DNA from 3 places in the Salipaludibacillus sp. CF4.18 genome. Region 1 is predicted to be linked to each of the others. Evidence: riboswitches for the same ligand, from Rfam matches in the RefSeq annotation. Region 1 holds a riboswitch; each other region holds the start of a gene.

Region 1 (4,185 bases):
GGGGGATCAAGGGTCTTCGCATTACCCTTGCACGTTTAAAATTACCTCATAGTTATTGGTGCAAATGGAGATGCAGGTCCCGCTAGTACATCTTAAAAATAGTATTTAACATGCGTCAGTCACGTCTAGTAAATAGTTGTAAGGGATTACTAAAAAAAGCCCTCGGAAGTTGCTCTCCGAGGGCTTATGCTTATTTTTATTGACTAGTTCTGCTTCCATCCTTTTGTTTTGTTCAGGGACTTCCAGAATTCTTTTCCTACACCTTCATAACCTTCTTTTGTAAGGTGTATATCATAGGATGTAAGGTAAGAGTCTGCATTTTTCTCTACCAGATTAGCTGTAGGAACAAAATGAACCCCCATTGTTGATGCTAAATTTTCCAGTGCCATGTTAAACTCTACAACAATACTATTAATTAATTCTTTCTGAAAATCAGGTATATCATACAATACTACTGGATTATAATATCCCATGATATAAATGTTGGCGTCTTTTTCATTAAAGGCTTGGATGGTTCCGAGTATTTGAGCAATATTAGACAATGTTTTTCCTGTAGCATCTTGTATCGTTTCTTCACTTGCACCAGACAAAAGTAATTGTAAAATATCATTTGCGCCTATGTTTAAAGTGATAATATTAGCCCGTTGAATTTCTGAAATGATGGTTCGATCACCTAACTGTGCAAGAACATCGGTAGTTTGGTTACCGCCTACTGCCAAGTTATTTAACTCGGTAGTATAATTGGATTGCTCTAGACGGGTTTTCAAATACTCGGGATAACCACTGTCGTCGAAAGGATCTCCACCAGGAAATGTTGGTGTGTATCCAGCCGCTAGTGAGTCTCCCAATGCCACATAATACAACGTGTCATGCTTCATCGTCTTTGCAGATACTCCGGACGGGACAACAAAAGACCCAAAAAACAGTGTGAAAACCATCACTGATAAAGCTACAATTTTACTCAACTTTCCCAACAAAGATCACCTCTTTTATCCTATTAGACTCTCCAATTTCTACTTTAAATCTACTAATTATTGTATAGGAATCTGTGTGCCCCTTACAATTAAAATCGTGCGACAAATACCTTTCTAAGTCCTTATTATTTGCAGGATGGTTCCTACCATGGGGGTTAAAGTAATCCGATATTCGCTTATCCGATGAAGCAATCGAGAACATTATTTGTTTTTAGAAAGTCACAACGTAATAGCCCACTTTGGTTAATAAATTTCCATTCCCTACATAAAAAGACAATCGGAATTTAAAAGGGGAAATTTTAGACACTACAATTATAGAAATAATTAATGAGATGAGGCTATTCCTTTATTGCCATAGTATTTAGAATTGAAGAATCTATATGACCACTATCTAGTCCAATGTGATTAAATTTGGCTTAAAAACGTAGTGTTGTTATAGAAAATAGTACTATGTTTATCAACTGACCAGTGATATAATACTCATGTTAATTATAAATAACATCGACTTATATAAGGTTAATATACCTATTTATAAAATGGATACCTATTTGATAACGGTAAATTCATCAAAAGGTGAAGACGCAAAGCCACAGGTCTAAAGACTGCTGGGTTAGCATTTATAAATTACACATGGTCTAGATTCAAAGAGGGGTTCTTTGGGAGTATTTTGAGGTTTAAGGAAAGGTATTCGTACTAGTGGAGGTCTATAATTGGCGGTGAGGCAAAAGTGAAAGGAAAAGCAAGAATTCCTATTATAATCAGAATTGATATAAAAGATTCACCAGGAAAAACGACGGAAGGAAGCTATAAATAATAAAGTTTTTATAAACGATGTCGACTAGCATATTTAGTTAACGTACTACATAATTCAAAGAGGGAAAATCAATCCTTGTCAAAAATGTACTTTTATTGAAACTTCCAATCTAAAAGGTTTGATTTAGGGAAGTCTTTTTAGTTGGACTTTCTTTATTGAGAAGTATTGTGATGTACTTAATTATAAGAATCAAGTTTATTCGTCACTTAAATGGAGGAAAAAAATGAATATTAAATCGTTAAAGTTTAAGTTATTAACCCTAGTGTCTTTAGTAGCAATGGTACCATTAGCTGTCGGTTCATATATGCTTTATAGTCAGGCAAAAACCAATCAGGTTGCAGCTAACATCAATACAGCTGTAAAGTCAGCGGAAGTTTATTTCGCAAATGAGGCAGAGCAAAGTTTAGTTGAAGCGAGTCGATATGCTAGACATGAAGATTTCCTAGCTTCGTTCAAAGAAGGGGATAGAGTTTCTCTCGATGCAAAAGTTGCATCTGTCTTCAAGGTGTTAGAAGAAACAGTAGGAATCAATAAGTTTGAATTTGGGGATGAAAACGGTATCGTATTCACAAGAGGGCATGAGCCGGGTAAATATGGTGACGATAAGAGTGACAGCGCTTCTATTATTGCAGCATTGGATGGTAAAGAAGTAACTGGATTCGCAGCAGGTACTTCGGGATTAGCGGTAAGAGCATTCGTTCCAATTAAAGATGGATCAACTATAATAGGTACAATGCAAACCGGATTAGAATTAGAGGACAAGTCGTTAAATAAAGTGTCCGAAATGATTGGTGGCAATGTTTCCATTTATAATACAGAAGCACTTGTAGCTTCTTCTGATGAAAGTTTATCCGATCAACTTGGACAACCTGTCATTTCTGAAGTAGTCTACGATAAAGTTTTAGCAGGTGACACCCATAAAATTGTAGACAATGAAACAAGTACGGTGCATTTCTATTCTCCATTAATGAATCCTACTGGTGATCAGCACGTAGCAATTCTTGAAGTATCCCAAGATATTTCGGCTACTATTAGCGCCATGAAAATGGAGTTCCTAAAGGATACAATGATTCCTTTAATTATTGCTTTGGTAATCGGTTTAGCTGTTGCGCTAATATTCGCTAATAGAATTACTCGACCTGTTCAAGAATTGAAAGTTTTCATGGAAGATGTAGCAAAAGGTAACTTAAATACAACGATTAACAAGCCTAAGTCTAGAGATGAATTATACGATTTAACGGTCTCTGCTGAAAAAATGAAAGATAACCTTCAACAAATGATTCTAGAGGTTTCTCAGGTGGCAGAAGAAGTTTCAAGTCAGAGTGAGGAATTAACGCAATCCTCAAATCAAATTAAAGAAGGTAGTTTACAAGTAGCTTCAACGATGCAAGAGTTAGCTAGTGGTACAGAGTCTCAAGCTAATAAGGCAATGGATCTAGCTAAAACGATGGAAAACTTTACGATTGAAATACATCAATTAAACAAAACTGGAGAAAGTGTATCCTATTCATCCAATGACGTGTTAGATATGAGCAATCAAGGAAGCAGGCTAATAAAAACCTCTATTGAACAAATGGCTTCAATTAACACGATTGTTAAAGAATCAGTAGACAAAGTACAAGGATTAGATAAACAATCACAAGAAATTTCTAAGCTTGTAGATGTAATAAAGACTATTGCAGAACAAACAAATTTACTTGCTTTAAATGCAGCAATTGAAGCCGCGCGAGCTGGTGAGCATGGAAAAGGATTTGCGGTGGTTGCCGATGAAGTGAGAAAACTTGCAGATCAAGTCTCTGTTTCTGTGACTGACATAACAGGTATTGTATTGACTATTCAAACAGAAACAAAAGGTTTGGTAGATGCATTGGAAAACGGATATGGTCAAGTTGGGGAAGGTTCCATTCAAACAAAGATAACAGGTGAAAAATTTAAACAAATTAATGAAGCTGTCACAAGTATGGTAGAAAGAATAGGATTAATGTCAACTAGTCTTGTGAGTATCACAGAAAACACAAAAGAAATGAACACTTCTATAGAAACTGTTGCATCTATATCAGAGGAGTCTGCGGCTGGAGTTGACGAAACATCAGCATCGGTACAACAAACAACAACGTCAATAGAGGAAATTGCTAAAAGTGCGAATTCCTTATCTGTTTTTGCAGAGAAACTAAGCAATCAAGTAAGTAAGTTTAGACTTAAATAGAAGGAGATAGGGCTATGAAGCATAGGGACGGTTGATATGCTCCCCTTTAGGTAGACAGATTAAAAAATAAAAAATCTGGATACTTGAAGGGGGGATTTTTTATGTCTAAAAGAACTTTGGGGACGGTTCTCTGCTTCACTTGCAGGGCTTGGGTAATTGGTGAGAGTGGCTGGTTTTCAAGAGGTTAAAGA
Region 2 (4,185 bases), on a different contig from region 1:
TCTGTTTCTTCTCGAAATTGAGGATTAATTTCTGGAGTGTCCTCCAGGGTTGTCTCATCTTCTTGTAAATTAACAACTTGTGCCGCGGTTTGTTCTGCAATAAACCGTGTTAAATCAATCCGGTTTTCTATAGTAGTGTGGCGAATCCAAAGAGCAGAAATAATCCCGATTACAATAAGTCCGACAACAAGGGTCATTAAATAACGTCTTGTCCAATGTTGGAGCAGTGGAATCCGTTTATTTTTTCGTGTAGACACGGAACTGATACCCCATTCCCCTTACTGTCGTTAGTTCACCTTCGTCATCTGACCAATCTTTCAATGCTTGCCGGATCCGCTTGACGGATAAATCAACAGCTCGATCTGTGCCTTCGTAGTCCTGACCCCAAACATTTTCTAATAGTTGCTCGCGCGTCAATGTTTGGTTTGGATTTCGTGCCAAATAAAGAAGAAGCTTAAAATCTCTTGGAAGGATGGCCACAATATTTCCTCCAATACGAACGTCTCTAGTGGATTCGTTTATCGTGAGCTCTCCGTAGGTAAAGGTAGAATTATCTCTTTCTTCCGAAGGGGTAGTCACACGCCTAAGGACGGCATGAACTCGAGCGACAACTTCATCGGCAATAAAAGGTTTCGTGATGTAATCATCAGCGCCACTGTTCAATCCTGTTAGTCGGTGCTGCACGTCACCGAGAGCAGTCAGCATTAAAATAGGGCACTGACTTTCTTCACGCACTTCATGAAGGACGCTCCAACCATCTCGGTCAGGAAGCATCACATCCAGTAAGATTAAATCTGGGTGATGATCGTAATAGGCATCGATTCCCTCGTTTCCGTTGAATGCTTGAATAACATGCCAACCTTCTCGCTGTAAAAAAACGCGCAGAACATGGTTAATGGCTTCTTCGTCTTCAATTACTAATATGGTCGTCATTGATAGTTATCTCCTTAGTTTTTTTGACGCTATGCGTTTTTCTTAAATTATTTTTCTAATGTTATCTCGTTTCATGGATGTTGCTGCTTTTCTTCATGATACATGAAGGGGAATAACAAATACATACTAGTGGTTTCCTTTTGGTTCTTCGAGCAATATCCGGTCAAGATGCTGAACTTGATGGTGTTCAACGAATTGTTGAGGGCACACAAACTATGACAGTGTATAAATCAATTAATTTGATTGCCAATAGAGCTGCTGAACTGGCGATGCAGATTGCTGCCGGTGAAGAAATTGGGACAGATTCACTAACTGACAACGGTCAAATCGAGGTTCCTTCTATTTTATTAGATCCGATTGCTGTTACGTCCGATAACATTGATGACACAATAATTAAAGAAGGTCACTTAACAGAATCAGAGATATACGACACCGAATAATCATATTTAAACTGAACAAAGCCTTTCAATTAGTTGGAAATTAACTTTTGAGAGGCTTTGTTTATCTATTTAAGACGGAGTTTCTCTCATATAACGTTTACATTCTATCGAAAAAAGACTATAATTTTACTTAATACCTATTACCTATAATTCGATAAACTTCGATAATGGCAAACTTATTGAAAAATAAGGACGCAAAGCTTCGGGTCTAAGGCTTTATAAAAGCTAAGACAGCCGGGTTACCGAAAAGAGTTGGACTCTTTTGAAAATAAGTAACCTTATTTTCATACCCCACCATTCTTTTTGGTGGGGTTTTTGTGTTCCATAAATAAGTACTTAAATACTATATAATTTAGTTGCTCTGAGTAATGAATGATGTTAACTAGTATTACTACTTAAGGAGGGAATTTCAGAATGAATCTTACTAAAAAAAGAGAAGTACAATCACTTAAATCTAGAATCATCTACTATGATCAAAGCTCCGACATTTTGTCTGGAAGTTTAAGAGGAAAAATTTCAGAGGAAATTATTGCCCTTACGTTAAAACAACAGAAGGACACTAAAGAAGATTGGATTTTCTTTTCGTTTGATAATGACGATAAATATTCACTGAATTTAATATTAGAAAAAATACATGAACTTAAAAGGAAAGAAGACTGTCACATTTTACTTATAAGTAAAAATCCTCTCCATAAAGAGTTACTTACTACTTTATCATTTCCGATAAGCGGGTTAGTTTCATTATCTTATTTAAAGGATAATTATTCAAATGTGTTGCAAACTTTATTAAATACAGGAATTTTTTTAGAGGCAGACTTTCATAAAGATATTGTGAATGAGATAGATCATATTAAATACAAAAGTATGCCGATTAAACAGCTTGTTCTTATTAAAGATAAGGTTGACCTTCAATTATCAAAGAATGAGCAAATTGTTCTGCAATTGATCCTTGATGGAAAAAACAATAAAAATATCGCTGAAAAACTTTATTTTGCCGAGTCAACGATTAGTACCATTGTATGTCGACTTATTAAAAAAACTTGTGCACGAGACCGCACAGATGCACTGGTAAAAGCGATTAAGTGCGGGTGGGTTGAAGGACAACGGTAACGAAGTTATAAAGAGTTCGCTTCCTTAAAATTCAATAACGTGAATCCCGATAAGTGGCCTCTCCGACTCGAATACCCGATAGAATAGCACTCTCGATTCTCGTTCGGCCACTAGTATCATTTTTTGTTAAAAAACTGTCGCCTGCAATGAAGATCGGGTAATTTTTCAGTTTTAAGAAAGGTTCTCTGTACACGTGTGTCGCTTCCGCGTAGCGCCAACGTTTTAATTGATAGGCCGATAGATTATTAGATTCAATAAGGTCTGGTGAGAGAATAGCTACTATTTCGTTAAGCACCTCGTCATCTTTTAGGGCAAAGTGATCTCTACTCCAATCACCGTTCATATAGACAGATAAGATTGGCGAGTGGGATATTCCTTTTTGATCGTTTGCTACAATTTTATCGACACCAGCAGGTACGTGATCAGAAATTATTCCATTCTCACCTATAGAAACAGGTTTCTTTAGTGTGAGTAATCCGACGAAGCAAGGTTTAAATTTTGAAGCAGCAAGGGAATTCTTATCTTGATTTGTTACGTGAATTGGCGATTTTTCTAGCAATTCTAATGCTTGAGGAACAGGTGCTGTTAATACAACAGCATCACTGGTGTATTTTTTTCCTGTGTTAGTCGATAGAATCAGTTCCGTGTCTTTAGCTTCTATATGATCGACACGTTCCTGAAGAGTGACAGGCAGATTTTGAGCGATTTTTTTAATGAACGAGTTCATCCCTTCCATACCTGAATATCTTGGGTAATCATCTCCAAACCATCGTTTGATCCACTTATTCTCTAACCATTCTTCCGTTAGTTTTTCGAGTTCAATCGAACGGACAGTGAAAAATTGGGCACCGTGATCTGCTCGTCCTTCTCCTATACGTCTTGTAGCCATACGACCGCCAATACTTCTGCTTTTTTCTATAATTGTTACTGTTTCTCCTTTTTCAATAAGAGTTTTAGCTGCAAAAACACCAGCAAGTCCCCCGCCTATGACTGTAATATTCATAGTAAAACCCCTCTCATTATCTTTCTTACTCTTCCAAAACAACAGTTTCTAAAAAACTACCACCCTGAACTGTCCTATTATCGATTTATTATACTAGATTGAAAAAAAGGTGACAACGAAACACGTTCGGTATCTGCAAGGCAAGAGAAGTTGCTCATTGAAAGAAAATTCTTTAGTATGTAAATAAATAAGAACGATTATTTAATTGTGGAAGGTTAGAAAATCTAGGGGGCAGTGACGATGTATAGAATACCGGAGCGGACGACAGAGCGACGTTTTAAAATTGCGCACCGCGAGGCGTGGATCGGGGTTATACTTGCATTGGTAAATATTCTTTGGTGGTATGGTTTTGCATATACAATGGGATCGAAAGCCCCGGAGGAATATACATACGTATTTGGATTTCCGGCTTGGTTTTTTTGGAGCTGTATTGTCGGTTTTATTGTGATGGTCATCCTTGTTTTTATCGTTGTCAAATTTGTACTTGTTGACATGTCATTGGAAGATGAAGATGACACGGGGAATGGAGGGCATTCATCATGAATTGGGATGTGTTATTGCCTTTAATTCTATTTTTAGTAGTTATTTTTCTTATAGGGGTTTGGTCCAACCGGAAAATGGCTAAATCCACTTCTTTTTTAAGTGATTATTTTCTTGGAGGCCGGGAACTTGGCGGGCTCGTTCTAGCGATGACAATGG
Region 3 (4,185 bases), on a different contig from region 1:
TTTCCGCGTAGCACCTACAAAAGTAGCACGTTGAAAACGAGAGCATAGGCGAGGATGAAGGAGATTAGAAGTCGAAAAAAGAGGTAGGTGCTACCGTCGTAGCACCTACAAAAGTAGCACGTTGAAAACAAGAGCAAAGGCGAGAATGAAGGAGATTGGAAGTCTAGAAAAGAGGTAGGTGCTACCGTCGTAGCACCTACCAAAGTAGCACGTTGAAAACAAGAGCAAAGGCGAGAATGAAGGAGATTAGAAGTCGAAAAAAAGGTAGGTGCTCCTGCGGTTACTCGTCGCAGAAAACATTGCTACCGTCGTAGCACCTACAAAAGTAGCACGTTGAAAACGAGAGAAAAGGCGAGGATGAAGGAGATTAGAAATCGAAAAAAGAGGTAGGTGTTACCGTCGTAGCAGGTCGAAAACGAGAGCAAAAACGAAAAATTCATGGAGACTCCTTTGGAAAAATGATCCAAGCAAGAACCCGCAGAGCGTCAGTTTGTTCGAGGAGGCTCGCCGATCATCCACGGAAAGGGAGTGGTAATTTTTTCTAACATCCATGATAACCGAGTAACAAATACAAAAGACGATACACTTTTCTCATAGGAGACCTCATTATTTTGATTTATGCAAAAATCCTTCAGCGAAGTTTCTCACTGAAGGTAAAAATAGTTGTTTAATAAAGGACTATTTGATGATCATTATTCAAGTAGGCTTTTATATTTGTCTTGGTATCAGTTAGTTTAAGTTGCTTCTGTCCTATCCTCAAAAAAACATCCGTATAAGCCTGTTTTATTTCAATTGTTTGATCTTCTGGAACTTCTATCACTGTTTTCACTCCGGATTCAGAGCCGGCATTCTCAATCCGTACACCTTTTTTCCCGAAAATATAACCCCCCATTAGTTTCCCTTTTATCGTGACTTCGCCGTCAGCATGGATCTTTGAATGAATAGAGCCCTTTCCGGCAATTTGGACATCCCCGTTACAATGTATATCACTATTCATTGTATATAAAAGTTTAATAGTTGAGACTGAATTGGAGGGACTTTGACAAATGTCCAATAGTTCGTATACTTCATCACTAAACGTTTCAAGATCGGATAGGTTATTAAATGCATTAGTGTGATAGACGAGTAACCCTTTATAAATTTTACCGGCAAAGGTTTGCCAACGCCGATCGAGTAAGTTTTGTTTATCGTTGATTAAAGAGATCATCGCTTTACACTTTAAAGAAAAGTCTTTAAATTTTGTTTCCATTAATACTCGAATGGCAGGACCTAATCCTTGACTGTTGGGTTTTATTTGTTGGTAGTGTGGTGATTTGACCAGCTGTTTTAACATCGTTTGAAATTGATGAAACTCCAGAATAAATGGCTCCAATTGTGTGTACATTTGATCAAATACAAGGCTGTTTTTTCCCGCGATTAAAGAACTAGATATGGCATTCCCGGCTACGGTAATGGAGTTCCTCGTCTGAATTATGCTGTGAAGGACACTTCTGTGAATAAACGCAGATCCTTCTGCATCCACCGTCATCTGTTCATTTACGTGCCCTGTTATTTCTACATCGCCCACAAAATGAATGTTTCCGTGTTCTAGATTTAAGTCTCCGTGATGTAAAAGTTTGGGTAATACAGATACTCGAACTAATTGACCGAGTTTCTCGATTTTTGGACGACCATTCTCCGTACTAATCAGTTTATTCTCTTCTTCTAGATAAGAGACGCCACTGCCAACTTTCAGCGTAACTGCTTTACCCGGCTTCGCTTTCATAACATCGCCATAGATTGTGATACCATCTTCGCCACCAGTGGGCTCGTCAACAGTACCTAAAAGTTGCCCTTCTTCGATGGAGGGAATGTAAATGGATTCTCTAAAATCCATCGTTCCATCCACATTTTCAGCAAAATTTAATTTCTTTTCCTTTGTATCAATAGTGAAATTAACCTCACCGTGCTTACCGTGCTTTGGTAGAAGTCCTTCGGCAATGACGAAGGTTTTTTCCTCCAGCGTAGAGCATGCTTCTTTAATTTTATTAGTTTCAATGCCATGAATGACTTTCATTTTGGCTAATTGTTCAAATACATCTTCTTCCATCAATTGATTATTCGGTTGCTTTCTTTCTTTTGGCAGTAAAGTTATCTTTTCATTGGGTGGATGATCCGGTATATAAGGAATCAAATAATATCCGGGCTTAATAGAAAGGATGACAGTCTGTGTCTCTTGATTAACCTTAAGAGACCAAGCTGTTTCTACAGTTTTTGGGGTTAATTCAAATGTAATGGAATCACCTTGTGAGAGAAAGGTTTTCTCTTTAATGATTTCCCCGTTTTTCTTCACTTGAAGTGATTCTGTCGGCTCTATGATTGGTTTTGCAGTATCTGAATCTTTAAAATACAAGTTTCCATCTTTAATCCATGCTTTTCCAAGTAGATTCACTTGTGAAATGTTAGCGGTGGCGTGAGTGCTAGGAGTGCTTTGGTCATGGATTTCTTGTTTAAGCAGCTCTTCCCAGTTCAATTCCTTTTCTGGTATTTCTGAATTTTTTTCTTTAATGACTACTTCTATTTTCACTTTTGATTTACTGAGTCCAAATAAACGATTGGAACCGGAATCTATTACTTTGATTTCTACATCATCTTCTTGTAATTGAAGTTCGTAGAGAGCCTTTTTAACAACGGAATCTCTATTTTTCCCTTGAAATACTAATGATTGAGTCAAGGTTATCACCGCCTCTTTCCATATTATTATGGTTAAGAAACAGGGATTATCCTGTTTCGGTAGCTCAGCCATCATAAGACATACATTTATATTAGTCCGTTAGATCTGTAGCTTTGCGTCTCTATTTTTCAATAGATTTGCCGTTATCGTCAGTCTTTTGTTTAAAGGTGTTAAATTCAAATTGGTAAATAACGTCTAATTACTTTTATTATAAACTTAAATAAGATCTAAATATATATTTTTTTGAAAACATAAAATAATCAATACTACGACCCCACCCCCCGTTTAATTATCAACAATTAATTTGATATTGAGAAATGCTTTATGCGATGATAATGAAAGAGAAGATGAAAGGTTGCGTTCGGGATGATGCAAAAACATGGATGGGTGGTTCTTTCTGTTTTTCTTGGTGGATCTTTAGGGACATTGTTAAGATATTTGATAAATATGCAAACGACGACCCTCCTGTTTCCTGTAGGAACGATTATTGAAAATATCATAGGCAGTTTATTGTTAGGGACATTAACAGGATGGACACTTGTGAAGGTAATCGTACCTGTTTTGAAAGAAGGGATTGGTGTTGGTTTTTGTGGGGGGTTTACGACGATGTCGACCTTAGCGGCAGATGCTGTGCTCTTAGGCGGGACCGATTCAATGGGATCATTGGCGACTTATCTTCTCATATCACTATTCGGCGGGATGTTTGTTGCCGCTATTGGATTGATGATAGGGCAGTACCTTGCTAATAGAAGTGTTAAGAAGGAATCGAGGGAATGGTCATGAACATCCTGCTTGTTGCATTAGGAGGTGGACTAGGCGCCTCATGCAGGTATTTGCTTGGAGCGTGGGTGAAGTCGCACCTAAAACAGAGAAGTATACCAACAGCGATGCTTATGGTGAATATACTCGGCTCCTTATTTCTTGGTCTATTTTTCGGAGGGGTATATCAGGAAGTTCCTCAGATAGTTTATGATGATCTTCCTTTCTTAGTTTTCGCAGTTGGATTCTGCGGAGCATTCACGACATTTTCAACGTTTAGTGTAGAAGCCGTGACCTTATTACAGAAACAAAAAAAGCGAGAGTTTATTACATATGTAAGTTTATCCATAGGAGGAGCTATGATTGCTTTTCTGATTGGAATGTTTCTGGGCAGTCAGGTGATGAAGTTCATTTAAATGAAAAAGGGCACTCAAGTGAAATTCATTTGAGTGCCCTTTTTAATACTCTTAGCTTAATATCATACTCCATTTCATTAGTATGCTTATTTCTTACTATCAGGATTATCTTTGTGTGAATCTTTTACAGTTTTCTTTTCTTCCGAAGGAGAAAAGTCGTCAGATAATTGATCGCCAAGATCCTTTCGAAGATCTTGATAAATTTTTTCTTTAAATTCCTCGTACACCTCGTTTTTAATATCATCATATACTTCATCTTTAACCTGGTCGTATACTTCGGTTTTAATATCTTTATAT

What was found. Region 1 has a riboswitch for cyclic di-GMP ahead of ACHABW_RS14960 (methyl-accepting chemotaxis protein). Riboswitches for the same ligand answer to the same signal wherever they lie in the genome.
Region 2: linked by a shared signal. The riboswitch ahead of ACHABW_RS04885 (response regulator transcription factor) and the one ahead of ACHABW_RS14960 (methyl-accepting chemotaxis protein) in region 1 are both predicted to bind cyclic di-GMP.
Region 3: linked by a shared signal. The riboswitch ahead of ACHABW_RS07550 (flagellar assembly protein A) and the one ahead of ACHABW_RS14960 (methyl-accepting chemotaxis protein) in region 1 are both predicted to bind cyclic di-GMP.

Annotation. Positions count from the first base shown of each region.
Region 1 covers NZ_JBIMEV010000025.1:20,456-24,640, reverse strand. The annotation lists gene ACHABW_RS14965 (GDSL-type esterase/lipase family protein) at 204-974, opposite strand; cyclic di-GMP riboswitch class I at 1,521-1,592, shown strand; gene ACHABW_RS14960 (methyl-accepting chemotaxis protein) at 2,012-3,994, shown strand.
Region 2 covers NZ_JBIMEV010000004.1:188,363-192,547, reverse strand. The annotation lists gene ACHABW_RS04900 (HAMP domain-containing sensor histidine kinase) at 1-257, opposite strand, end outside; gene ACHABW_RS04895 (response regulator transcription factor) at 238-933, opposite strand; gene ACHABW_RS04890 (hypothetical protein) at 1,074-1,373, shown strand; cyclic di-GMP riboswitch class I at 1,533-1,620, shown strand; gene ACHABW_RS04885 (response regulator transcription factor) at 1,788-2,483, shown strand; gene ACHABW_RS04880 (NAD(P)/FAD-dependent oxidoreductase) at 2,515-3,486, opposite strand; gene ACHABW_RS04875 (YhdT family protein) at 3,727-4,029, shown strand; gene panF (sodium/pantothenate symporter) at 4,026-4,185, shown strand, end outside.
Region 3 covers NZ_JBIMEV010000008.1:37,009-41,193, reverse strand. The annotation lists gene ACHABW_RS07550 (flagellar assembly protein A) at 668-2,713, opposite strand; cyclic di-GMP riboswitch class I at 2,769-2,865, opposite strand; gene ACHABW_RS07545 (fluoride efflux transporter FluC) at 3,080-3,496, shown strand; gene crcB (fluoride efflux transporter CrcB) at 3,487-3,888, shown strand; gene ACHABW_RS07535 (BCCT family transporter) at 3,975-4,185, opposite strand, start outside.